2 regions of the Microbacterium pratiae genome follow, and region 2 is predicted to be linked to the other one. Evidence: predicted binding sites of a transcription regulator. Region 2 holds the regulator's gene; the other holds the start of a gene.
The links. The regulator HrcA, encoded in region 2, represses chaperone genes, less so after heat shock. The targets are predictions, from matches to a motif close to TTNGCACTCGNNNNNNNCGAGTGCNAA.
Positions count from the first base shown of each region.

Region 1: a site for HrcA is predicted at 1,710-1,736, ahead of groL (chaperonin GroEL). Genes of this name have one in related genera too.

Region 1 covers NZ_CP154843.1:2,823,266-2,829,034, forward strand. The annotation lists gene groL (chaperonin GroEL) at 53-1,672, opposite strand; gene AA0Y20_RS13430 (cold-shock protein) at 1,847-2,050, opposite strand; gene AA0Y20_RS13435 (LytR C-terminal domain-containing protein) at 2,172-2,756, opposite strand; gene AA0Y20_RS13440 (DUF3263 domain-containing protein) at 2,786-3,028, opposite strand; gene AA0Y20_RS13445 (DUF2332 family protein) at 3,038-4,033, opposite strand; gene msrB (peptide-methionine (R)-S-oxide reductase MsrB) at 4,100-4,507, shown strand; gene AA0Y20_RS13455 (nitroreductase family protein) at 4,504-5,040, shown strand; gene AA0Y20_RS13460 (helix-turn-helix domain-containing protein) at 5,046-5,288, opposite strand; gene AA0Y20_RS13465 (helix-turn-helix domain-containing protein) at 5,372-5,740, shown strand.
Region 2 covers NZ_CP154843.1:2,329,913-2,335,681, reverse strand. The annotation lists gene AA0Y20_RS11100 (HIT domain-containing protein) at 1-50, opposite strand, end outside; gene AA0Y20_RS11095 (16S rRNA (uracil(1498)-N(3))-methyltransferase) at 95-823, opposite strand; gene dnaJ (molecular chaperone DnaJ) at 828-1,949, opposite strand; gene hrcA (heat-inducible transcriptional repressor HrcA) at 1,989-3,026, opposite strand; gene hemW (radical SAM family heme chaperone HemW) at 3,107-4,324, opposite strand; gene AA0Y20_RS11075 (DUF1990 family protein) at 4,324-4,983, opposite strand; gene lepA (translation elongation factor 4) at 5,010-5,769, opposite strand, start outside.

The sequences.
Region 1 (5,769 bases), 490 kb from region 2:
GGAACGACAGAACGGCCCCTCCCGGAGGAGGGGCCGTTCTGTCTGCGATGGATCAGAAGTCCATGCCACCCGTGGGGTCGCCCGCGGGAGCGGGGGTCTTCTCCGGCTTGTCAGCCACGACCGCCTCGGTCGTGAGGAACAGCCCGGCGATCGACGCGGCGTTCTGCAGCGCGGAGCGCGTCACCTTGGCGGGGTCGATGATGCCCTGCTCGAACAGGTTGCCGTACTCACCGGTCGCGGCGTTCAGGCCGTGACCGATCTCGAGCTCGGCCACCTTGTTGGCGACGACGCCCGGCTCGAGGCCGGCGTTGAGGGCGATCTGCTTCAGCGGAGCCTCGATGGCGACGCGAACGATGTTGGCACCGGTCGCCTCGTCACCCGTGAGCTCGAGTCCGGCGAACGCGTTCTTGCCGGCCTGGATGAGCGCGACGCCACCACCGGCGACGACACCCTCCTCCACAGCAGCCTTGGCGTTGCGGACGGCGTCCTCGATGCGGTGCTTGCGCTCCTTGAGCTCGACCTCGGTCGCAGCTCCGGCCTTGATGACGGCGACGCCACCGGCGAGCTTCGCGAGGCGCTCCTGGAGCTTCTCGCGGTCGTAGTCGCTGTCGGTGTTGTCGATCTCGCGGCGGATCTGCGTCACGCGGCCCTCGAGCTGAGCCGAGTCACCGGCACCCTCGACGATCGTGGTCTCGTCCTTGGTGATGATGACCTTGCGGGCACGGCCGAGCAGGTCGACGGTCGCGTTCTCGAGCTTGAGGCCCACCTCTTCGGTGATGACCTGGCCGCCGGTGAGGATCGCGATGTCCTGCAGCTGAGCCTTGCGACGGTCGCCGAAGCCGGGAGCCTTGACGGCAGCCGACTTGAAGATGCCGCGGATCTTGTTGAGCACCAGCGTCGCGAGAGCTTCGCCCTCGACGTCCTCGGCGATGATGAGGAGCTCCTTGCCCTCCTGGATCACCTTGTCGACGATGGGCAGAAGGTCCTTGATGTTCGAGATCTTCTGGTTCGCGATGAGGATGTACGGGTCCTCGAAGACAGCCTCCTGGCGCTCCGGGTCCGTGACGAAGTACGGGTTGATGTAGCCCTTGTCGAAGCGCATGCCCTCGGTGAGCTCGAGCTCGGTGCCGAAGGTGTTCGACTCCTCGACGGTGACGACACCCTCCTTGCCGACCTTGTCGATCGCCTCGGCGATGAGCTCGCCGATCGAGGCGTCAGCGGCCGAGATCGATGCGGTGGCAGCGATCTGCTCCTTCGACTCGACCTCCTTGGCGTCGGCGAGGAGCTGGTCGGTGATGGCCTTGACGGCCTTCTCGATGCCCTTCTTGAGCGAGATGGGGTCGGCGCCGGCTGCGACGTTGCGCAGGCCCTCGCGGACGAGCGCCTGAGCGAGAACCGTCGCGGTGGTCGTTCCGTCACCGGCGACGTCGTCGGTCTTCTTGGCGACCTCCTTGACGAGCTCCGCGCCGATCTTCTCGTACGGGTCGTCGAGCTCGATCTCCTTGGCGATCGAGACGCCATCGTTCGTGATGGTGGGGGCGCCCCACTTCTTTTCGAGCACGACGTTGCGACCGCGCGGGCCGAGCGTCACCTTGACGGCGTCGGCCAGCGTGTTCAGGCCGCGCTCGAGGCCACGGCGGGCCTCCTCGTCGAAAGCGATGATCTTTGCCATGTGTGTGTCGTCCCTCCCGGACGGTGGAGAACAGTCTTTAGCACTCGATGAACGTGAGTGCTAAAGCCATTCTGGCACTCGCCCATGGGGAGTGCAAGCCGCGTCGCACGCGGCCGGACCGGGGAACGACAGAGCGCGCCGCGATCGCGGCGCGCTCTGTGCGAATGGAGCGATTCAGGCGACGACACGCACCGATTCCGCTTGCGGACCCTTCTGCCCCGTCCCCACGGTGAACTCGACCGCCTGCCCTTCCTCGAGCACGCGGAAGCCGCTCATCTCGATGTTGGAGTAGTGGACGAAGACGTCCTGCCCTTCGTTCACGGTGATGAAGCCGAAACCCTTCTCGGCGTTGAACCACTTGACGGTGCCCTGTGTCATGCGAATCTCCTGATGCTGTGCGACAGCGTCATCGTATGCAGGGCGTTCGGCCGGATCCGGCCCTTCCGGTCACTGTTGACACGGCTGCATCGAGAATTTCACGAGCGTGAAACACGCCCGCTCATTCGCCCTCGGACGTACCACCCGCGCGGTCTTCACCGACGACCACGGTCAGCTGCTTACTCGGGGTTCCGTCGGCGGCGTCGGGGCCCGCGTACGCCTCGCTCATCTCCACGTCCGCCCCGCCGATGACCTGGGCGAGACCTCGCGCGGCGCCCTCGTCCTCCGCGGCCACGTAGAAGATCGTGGTCGTCGCGAAGTCGTGGGTGCTCGCCTCGCCCGCGTCGACGATGTCCGAGTTCCACCCCGCGCCGACGACGGTGTCTCGGAGAGAGCTCGCCAGCCCCCGTTCCGAGGTGGCGTTGAGGATCAGCACCGGATACGACGTGTCGACGACCGGATCGGCCTCGACCGGGGCCTCCACGACGGCCGTCGCGGTCGGCTCTGCGGGGAAGAGCGCGATGCGCCCGGTGACGATCATGGTGCCGACGATGCCCGCGGCGACCAGGACGATGACCGCGGCCGCAGCCCAGCCGAGAACGACGCCGGCACGAAGCCGCGGGTTCTCCGCCCGGTGGGCGCCGACGCGGGTGGTGTCGGCGGGGAGCTCGTCGAAGCGGTCTTTCGGGTATGTCGTTGTCGGCACGGAGGAATGCTATCTGCCGAAGCTCCGCGTCACATGGCCGCGCGGTCGGTGCGAGAGCGCTCCGCAGCCGCGCGCATGCGCCGCAGGCGGTGCACCAGCATCGGGTCGTGCGAGACCGCGTCGGGCGAATCGATGATGCGTCCGAGCAGCTGGTAGTACCGCGCGGGGCTCAGGTCGAGCTCCGCGCGGACCGCTTCTTCCTTCGCGCCGCTGTGAGCACCCCAGCGGGCCTCGAAGTCGAGGAGCGAGCGGTCGCGATCGGAGAGTGCCACCCCTCCACGCTACGACTGCGGACGCACAGAGCCGGGACGCCACTCCCACCATCGGCCGAGCGGATCGGCCGCAGCGTCGATCTCGCCGTCCAGGGCGACGGCGAAGCCATGCGGCCATCCGGTCGGTGCGCCGTTCGACCATCCGTCGTGCGTAGCCGGGTCGTCGATCGTGAGCCAGCGTCCGAGGCCGCGGGCCGTCTCGATCACGCGGGCGCGACGCTCCCGCGGAATGTGCACGAGGACGCCGGGCGTCGTGATCACGAGCGTCGCCTCGGCCGGCGCGAGGGCTGCGACTTCCGGAAGCAGGTCGAGGGCGTCCCCCGCGAACAGCAGCGGCGGATCGGATGCCGCAACCGACGCGGCCGCGCGGATCCGGTCGGCACGGCCGCCTTCGCCGGGCCAGACCAGACGCGCCAGCCAGTCGACGTCTCGCGGGTCTCGCACGTCGAGCGGCGCCAGGTCGATGCCCGCACGCCAGACGACCTCGGGATGCCGGACGTGCGGCATCCGCTCCCCCGTCACCTCGCTGACGAGCTCGACCGGCGATGTCCCCGTCGGCGGATCGAGCCGCACCTCGCCGGCCGATCCGACGTAGCGATACGAGTAGCGGTCGGGGTACAGGCAGAGCCCCGCGCTCGCGCCGACCTCGAGCAACGCGATCGGGCCGTCCATCCTCGACAGGGTGGGAAGGAGCGCGGCGCAGCGCAGCGGCTCGTTCGTCTGCACCGAGCGGGCGAGGCTCTCCTCGACCACCGCGTCGGCGTTCTCGAGCACCCATGCGGCCCACGACTCGGCGGCCACATCACCCGAGCCGAGCAGCCGGCACACGGCGAACACCAGCGGCGGCTGGCGGCGGCTCGCCGGGAGCCGGGTGAGCACCTGCTGGAGAGCCGGATCGTCGACGACACGCTGCGCCCACGCGGCATACAGGTCGGAACGCCCGGGAGCCTCGTCTTCGGCGAAGCGGCGGTAGCGCGCGATCACGGCGGCGAACTCGTCGGACATGAGGACATTCTCCGGGAACATCGACCCGCATCGTCGAGTTGAATAGGACGAGGCGAAGGAGCAGACATGACCTATTCCGTGAACAAGACCGACGAGCAGTGGCGCGAGGAGCTCACCCCCGAGCAGTACGCCGTGCTGCGGCAGGCGGGCACCGAGCGCGCCTGGACCGGCGAGCTGCTCGACGAGGGCCGGGCCGGCCTGTACGCCTGCGCCGCCTGCGGCGCCGAGCTGTTCAAGAGCGGCACCAAGTTCGACTCGCACTGCGGCTGGCCGAGCTTCTACGAGTCGGTGCGCCCCGAGGCGGTCGAGCTCATCGAGGACCGCTCGCACGGGATGGTGCGCACGGAGGTGCGCTGCGCCAACTGCGGCTCGCACCTCGGCCACGTCTTCCCTGACGGCTTCGGCACCCCCACCGGCGATCGCTACTGCATGAACTCGCTGTCGCTGTCGTTCACGCCCGAGCAGGAGAAGTGACCGGAGCCTTCGAGGCCGCCGGTGGGCGCCGGTCGTGGTCGAAGGTCACCGACGACGCCCCGACGCACGAGGAGCTCGTCCGTCTGGTCTCGGCCGCGGGGCGCGTCGCCGATCATTCGTCGTTGCGCCCGTGGCGACTCATCGAGATCCGCGGAGACGGCCGCACGCGGCTGGGTCGCGCCCTGAACAAGGCGGAGGGCAAGCGCGGAGCCTCGACGAAGCCGTTGCGCGCGCCGCTGCTCATCGCGGTCGTGGCGAGCTACAGCAAGAAGAGCAAGGTCCCGCGGTGGGAGCAGGAGGCCGTGGCATCCGGTGTCGCGCATCTGCTGAGCCTGCTGCTGGACGAGGCGGGGTGGGGCGTCTTCTGGCGCACGGGTGGCAACACGCGTTCGAAGGCGGTCGCGAAAGCGCACAAGCTCGGCAAGCGGGAGGAGCTGCTCGGGTGGCTCTACGTGGGCGGCAAGCCGGCGGATCGCGACTCGGGTCGGCGCAAGACGATCGACGGCGACGCCTTCCTCAGCCCGATGCCCTGATCGCGTCAGGTCGGCGACTGCGTGCCGGCTCGCACGCGGCGCGTCGTCAGCCGGCTGTCGTCGAGCAGATCCGACATGTCGACGTCGAGCGCCGCCGAGATCCGCGCCAGCTCTTCGATCGACATCGCCGATGGACGCCGGACATGCAGGCGGCGGGCGAGCGTGCGCATGGGGATGCCGCTCGCCTCAGCCAACCATTCCTGCGTCAACCGCTCATCCGCGAGAACCGCGCGGATGGACCGAGCCACTCGAGCGCTTAGCAAGCCGTCTGCCATATGGCAACAGTATTGACACTCTTGCCACTTGGCAATAGTTGCGCCAAACTTGGCACGTGCCCACAGGAAAGACGCCGGAACCCGGTCCCCTCAGTCGCCATGTCGCCCGTCTGCTCTCCAGCGAGATCGCACGCCGCGGATGGCGCCAGATCGACATCGCCGCGCGGGCGGGCATGTCCGCTTCGCAGCTGTCGCGAGCCCTCGCTGCGAAGAAGGTCTTCACGCTCGATCAGCTCGACGCGGTGTGCCGCGCCGTCGGCATCGCCATCGCGGACGTCGTCGTGATGCCCGACGGGCGGCGGCGCCGCGGCCCCGGAGCCATCGACATCGCGCGTGTCGACGGCTCCGGGGCTTCCCGCCGCAGCGGACAGGCCGTGGCCAAGGCACCGCACGATGACCGCGGAGCAGACGACGGTAACGGATGACGAAGCCGGGCGGCACGACGGCGGCATCT
Region 2 (5,769 bases):
GAGGGGATCTCGCCGCGGAGAATGCGCGTGAAGACAGAGGGATCGCTCATGCGTCCAGTCTATCGACGGGGTCCGGCGGCGGGTCGGCCCGGTGTCACCAGCGGCCCAGGGCGACGTTGACGACCCCGAGCGCGGCGGGACCGGCCGTCGAGGTCCGCAGCACCGTCTCGCCGAGACGGACGGTGATCGCACCGGCGGCGACGAGGGCGTCGAGCTCGTCGGCTGCGATCCCGCCCTCCGGGCCGACCACGAGCGACACATCACCGTCGCCGAGATCGACGGCGCTGAGCCGTCGCGTCGCGGTCGGCTCGAGCACCAGCACCCGCTCGGAGGAGCATCGCGCAGCGATCTCGGCAGTGGACACCGGCGCGTGCACGGCGGGAAGCCACGCGCGATGCGCCTGTTTCGCCGCCTCGCGCGCGATGGTCGTCCACCGCTGAACCCCGCGCTGGACCTTGGGCCCGCTCCACCGCGAGACGCTTCGAGCGGCCTGCCAGGGGAGGATGGCGTCGACGCCGAGCTCGGTGCAGGCCTGCACAGCCAGCTCGTCACGATCCCCCTTCGCCAAGGCCTGGATCAGCGTGATGCGGCGCCCGGGCGCGGGATGATCGATCCGCGAGAGCACGTCGATGCTGACCAGCTTGGGGTCGACGGCCGTGACGGTGCCTTCCAGCCACGCGCCCGCACCGTCGCCGACGGTCACCGCTTCTCCGGCGCGCACGCGGCGCACCCCCGCCGCATGGTGAGCTTCGGCGCCGGTGAGCGTGACCGAGTCTCCCGGTTGCGCGAGGACCGGCGGATCGACGAGGAAGTGCAGGGCCACGCCGTCAGCTGCTCCGGAACCGGTCGCGGAGTTTGGCGAACAGGCCCTGGTGGAACTCCGCCAGCTGCGGAGCCGGCGACTTCGTGCGCTTCTTCAGCTCTTCGATCAGTGCCCGTTCCTTGGCGTCGAGCCGTGTCGGGGTCACGACGTGCACGCCGACGCGCAGGTCACCGCGGTTCGAGCCGCGGAGCGGCGTGATGCCACGGCCCTTGATCGTGAGGACGTCGCCGGACTGCACGCCCGGGCGCAGCTCGAGGTCGACGGGTCCATCGAGCGACTCGATCGTCGTGCTGGTGCCGAGGACGGCGTCCGGCATCGACACCTCGAGCGTCGCGAGGATGTCGTCGCCTTCGCGGCTGAACACGTCGTGAGGGTTGACCGTGACCTCCAGATACAGGTCGCCGTTGGGGCCACCCGCGGGACCGACCTCGCCGGATCCGGGTAGCTGGAGGCGGAGGCCGGTCTCGACACCGGCGGGGATGTCGAGAGACACGGTTCGCCGAGCCCGGACGCGTCCCTGTCCCTGACACGTCGTGCACGGGTACGGGATCGTCGTGCCGTAGCCCTGGCAGACGTTGCAGGGCTGCGAGGTGACGACGTTGCCGAGCAGGCTCCGCACGGTGCGCTGCACATTGCCGGCACCGTGGCAGACGTCACAGGTGACCGGCTGCGTTCCCGGCTGACAACACGAACCCTGACACGTGTCGCAGAGCACGGCGGTGTCGACCTCGATGTCACGATGCACACCGAAGACCACGTCGCCGAGCTCGAGGGTGACCCGTACGAGGGCGTCCTGCCCGCGTTCCCGCCGCGAGCGCGGGCGCCCTGCCCGGCCTCCGCCCCCTGCTCCGCCTCCGAAGAAGGTCTCGAAGATGTCGCTGAAGCCTCCGAAGCCCGCAGCGCCACCGAAACCGCCGGCGGAGTCGCCGCCCATGTCGTAGCGCTGACGCTGTTCGGGATCGCTGAGGACGTCGTAGGCGTGCGTGACGAGCTTGAACCGCTCGGACGCGTCCTCCCCCGGGTTCACGTCGGGGTGCAGCTCTCGTGCCAGGCGTCGGTACGCCTTCTTGATCTCGTCGGGCGACGCGTCGCGCGCGACGCCCAGGACCTCGTAGTGGTCAGCCACGGATCGCCTTTCCGCCCGTGCGGGCGTGGATGGGGTGGGTCAGCGGGATTTCTCGTCTTCGTCGAGAAGTCGGCTGAGATAGTGCGCGACGGCGCGGACCGTCGCGAGGTTCGTCGGGTAGTCCATGCGGGTCGGACCCATGAGGCCGACCCGTGCACGCGAGCCCGGGACGTCGTAGTCGCTCGTGACGACCGAGGCCTCGGAGAGCCCGTACGCCTCGTTCTCGCGACCGATGCGCGCGGCGACGCCGCGGTCGTCGGCGACCATCTCGCCCATGAGCCGCAACAGCGTCACCTGCTCTTCGATGGCCTCGAGCAGCGGGTAGATGCTGCCGCGGAAGTCGGCCTCTCGCCGCGCGAGCGTAGCGGTGCCGGCCATGACGAGGCGGTCTTGACGGAACGTCTCCAACTCCTCGACCAGGATGCGCGCGATCTCGTGCACCGCGTCGCCGATCGGATCGCCGGTCGATTCGCTCTCCGCGAGCGCCGACACGGCGGTGACGGCATCTCGTACGGCGACGCCGGTGACGGCTGCGCGGAGAGTCGCCTTGGCCACGGCGAACTGTCCTTCGTCGAGGAGCGAGCGCACCACGCCCACCCGCTGCGAGACGCGGCCGGTGTCTGTCACGACGATGACGACGAGACGTCCGCCGCCGAGGTCGACGAGCTCGAGGTGGGACACCTGCGCCCGCGCGAACGACGGGTACTGCACCATCGCGACCTGGCCGGTCAGCTGGGTCAGCGCACGCACCGTCCGAACGAGCAGATCATCGAGATCGGTGGGGCCGTCGAGGAAGGTCGTGATAGCCGAGCGCTGGGCGGCGCTCAGGGGGCGCAGACCCGCCAGGTGATCGACGAAGACGCGGTAACCCTTGTCGGTCGGAACGCGCCCCGAGGACGTATGGGGGGCGGCGATGAGCTCCTCGTCCTCGAGAAGAGCCATATCGTTGCGGATCGTCGCGGCCGAGACGCCGAAGGCATGGCGTTCGACGATCGACTTGCTTCCCACGGGCTCGCGGGTGTCGACATAGTCCTGCACGATCGCCCGCAGCACCTGCAGTCCGCGTTCTGAGACCATGTCCGTCACCTCCTGTTTGGCACTCGATGTCTGCGAGTGCCAATTCTATCGTGTGGACGGCCCCGGTCGTCTCCGCCCGATCACTCGGTGAGGGCACGCACCACAGCGTCGGCCATGAGGCGTCCGCGGCGCGTGAGGACGATACGACCGCGCACGGCCGCAGCGCCCTCCACGAGGCCGTCGGCGATGAGTGAGGCGACCGCGCGCCGGCCGCCGGCATCCAGCTCGTCGATCCCGAGCCCCTCGACGATCCGCGAACGCAGAAGGACGGATTCCAGGCGCCGCGCCTCGGCATCCGGGCGCTCGCGGCCGGCCGCGGGCGAGTCTCCTGCCGCCAGCCGCTGAGCGTACGCGGCAGGGTGCTTCACATTCCACCAGCGGAGACCGGCGACGTGACTGTGGGCACCCGGCCCGTATCCCCACCAGTCTGTTCCCCGCCAGTAGGCCAGATTGTGACGCGAGCGCTGGTCTGCCGATCGCGCCCAGTTCGAGACCTCGTACCAGGAGAAGCCGGCGGCGGCGAGACGCTCATCGGCCAGCTCGTACATGTCGGCCTGGAGGTCGTCGTCGGGAGCGGGCACCTCACCGCGGCGGATCTGGCGCTCGAGGCGCGTTCCCTCCTCGATGATCAGCGCGTAGGCCGAGACGTGATCGGGCTCGAGCGAGACCGCGGTCTCGACGGAGCGCCGCCAATCGTCGAGGCTCTCCCCCGGTGCGCCGTAGATCAGGTCGACGGACACATCGAGTCCGGCCCCGCGCGCGGCGGCGACGGCTGTGGCGACGTTGGCGGGATCGTGCGTTCGGTCGAGGGCCGCCAGGACATGCGGCACGGCGGACTGCATGCCGATCGACAGCCGCGTCACACCGGCAGCCGCCAGCTCGTCCGCGACTCGGGGGTTCATCGTGTCGGGGTTGGCCTCGACAGTGACCTCCGCGCCGGGAGCGATGCCGAACGTGTCGCGAACTCCGCCCAGCATGCGTGCGAGATCCCCGGGCGGGAGCAGGGTCGGCGTGCCGCCGCCGAAGAACACCGTGCGAGCGGCGCGGCGAGGGCCGCGGGCATCGATCAGGGCGGCCGAGAGCGCGATCTCGCGCAGCACCTCGTCGGCGTACGCATCCTGCCGCGCTCCGCGCAGCTCGGTCGCCGTGTAGGTGTTGAAGTCGCAGTAGCCGCATCGCACCCGACAGAACGGGACGTGCAGATATACCCCGAACGGAGCGTCGGGGTCGATGACGAGGTCCTCCGGCAGGGTGCCGCCGACCGGCACCGGATCGCCGATCGGCAGTGCCGCCCCCATCAGGCGCCGGGCGTCGCGTACAGCGGCGAGATCGCGCGGAGGTAGCCCTGGAACAGCAGCCGACGACGGCGGCGCACCAGACCTTTCAGCATCCGGTAGGCGAGCGCGGTCGGACGGTCGAACGCCCGCACCACGAACCACACCTCGTCGTTGTCACGCCATTCCAGAAGGAACGATTCCTCACCGCTGACGACGGAACCGCCCACGGTGCCGAGGGCGAACGCGACCCGGCGCGGCTCTTCATCGACGAAGATCACCCGGAGCTCGGCATCCGCGCTCTGGCCCGACACGCGGCCGTGCACCTGCAGTGTCGTCCCCGCCCCCACGTACGGCGTGCCGTCGGCGGCGAAGCGCTGCTCGTGCTCCATGCTGCTCGGAGCCACCGCGTTGCCCTCGTCATCGAACGCGACGCCCGTGTACATCGGCCCCGATGCGGGCCGGACATCACTCACGCGCAGGCCAGCGCCTCGAAGTGCCGACCACGACATCAGCAGGTCTGCGGCGGTCTCGAAGCGGGCCTGACCGCTGCCGATGCGCCAAGCGTCCTCGGCGGGGACACTCTGCTCGGGCGGGTACGCCATCAGGTCGTGCGCGCGCGTGGCGCCGACCGCCGCGTAGTCGACGGTCTCGTCTCGGAAGGTCCCGCGTCGCTGATGCATGGGTCTCCTCGTTGCTCCCGGTGGGGCTACTTCTTGTCCTTGCCTTCGACGTCGCCCGACAGGGCGGCGATGAACGCCTCCTGCGGCACCTCGACGCGGCCGACCATCTTCATACGCTTCTTGCCCTCTTTCTGCTTCTCGAGGAGCTTGCGCTTGCGTGTGATGTCACCGCCGTAGCACTTCGCGAGGACGTCCTTGCGGATGGCTCGGATGTTCTCGCGGGCGATGATGCGCGCGCCGATGGCGGCCTGGATCGGCACCTCGAACTGCTGGCGCGGGATGAGCTTGCGCAGGCGCTCGGTCATCATCGTGCCGTAGGCGTAGGCCTTCTCGCGGTGGACGATCGAGCTGAACGCGTCGACCTTCTCGCCCTGCAGCAGGATGTCGACCTTCACCAGGTCGGCGGTCTGGGATCCCGCGGGCTCGTAGTCGAGGCTCGCGTAGCCCTGGGTCCGCGACTTCAGGTGGTCGAAGAAGTCGAAGACGATCTCGCCGAGCGGCATGTTGTACCGCAGCTCGACGCGGTCCTCGCTCAGGTAGTCCATGCCGAGCAGCGTGCCGCGACGCGACTGGCAGAGTTCCATGACGGTGCCAACGTAGTCCTTCGGGGCGAGGATGCCGACCTTCACCACCGGCTCGGAGACCTCCGCGACGCGCCCGTCGGGGTACTCGCTGGGGTTCGTCACCACGACCGTCTCGCCGGTGTCGGTCGCGACCTCGTAGGTCACCGAGGGTGCCGTGGTGATCAGGTCGAGACCGAACTCGCGCGACAGGCGTTCCGTGATG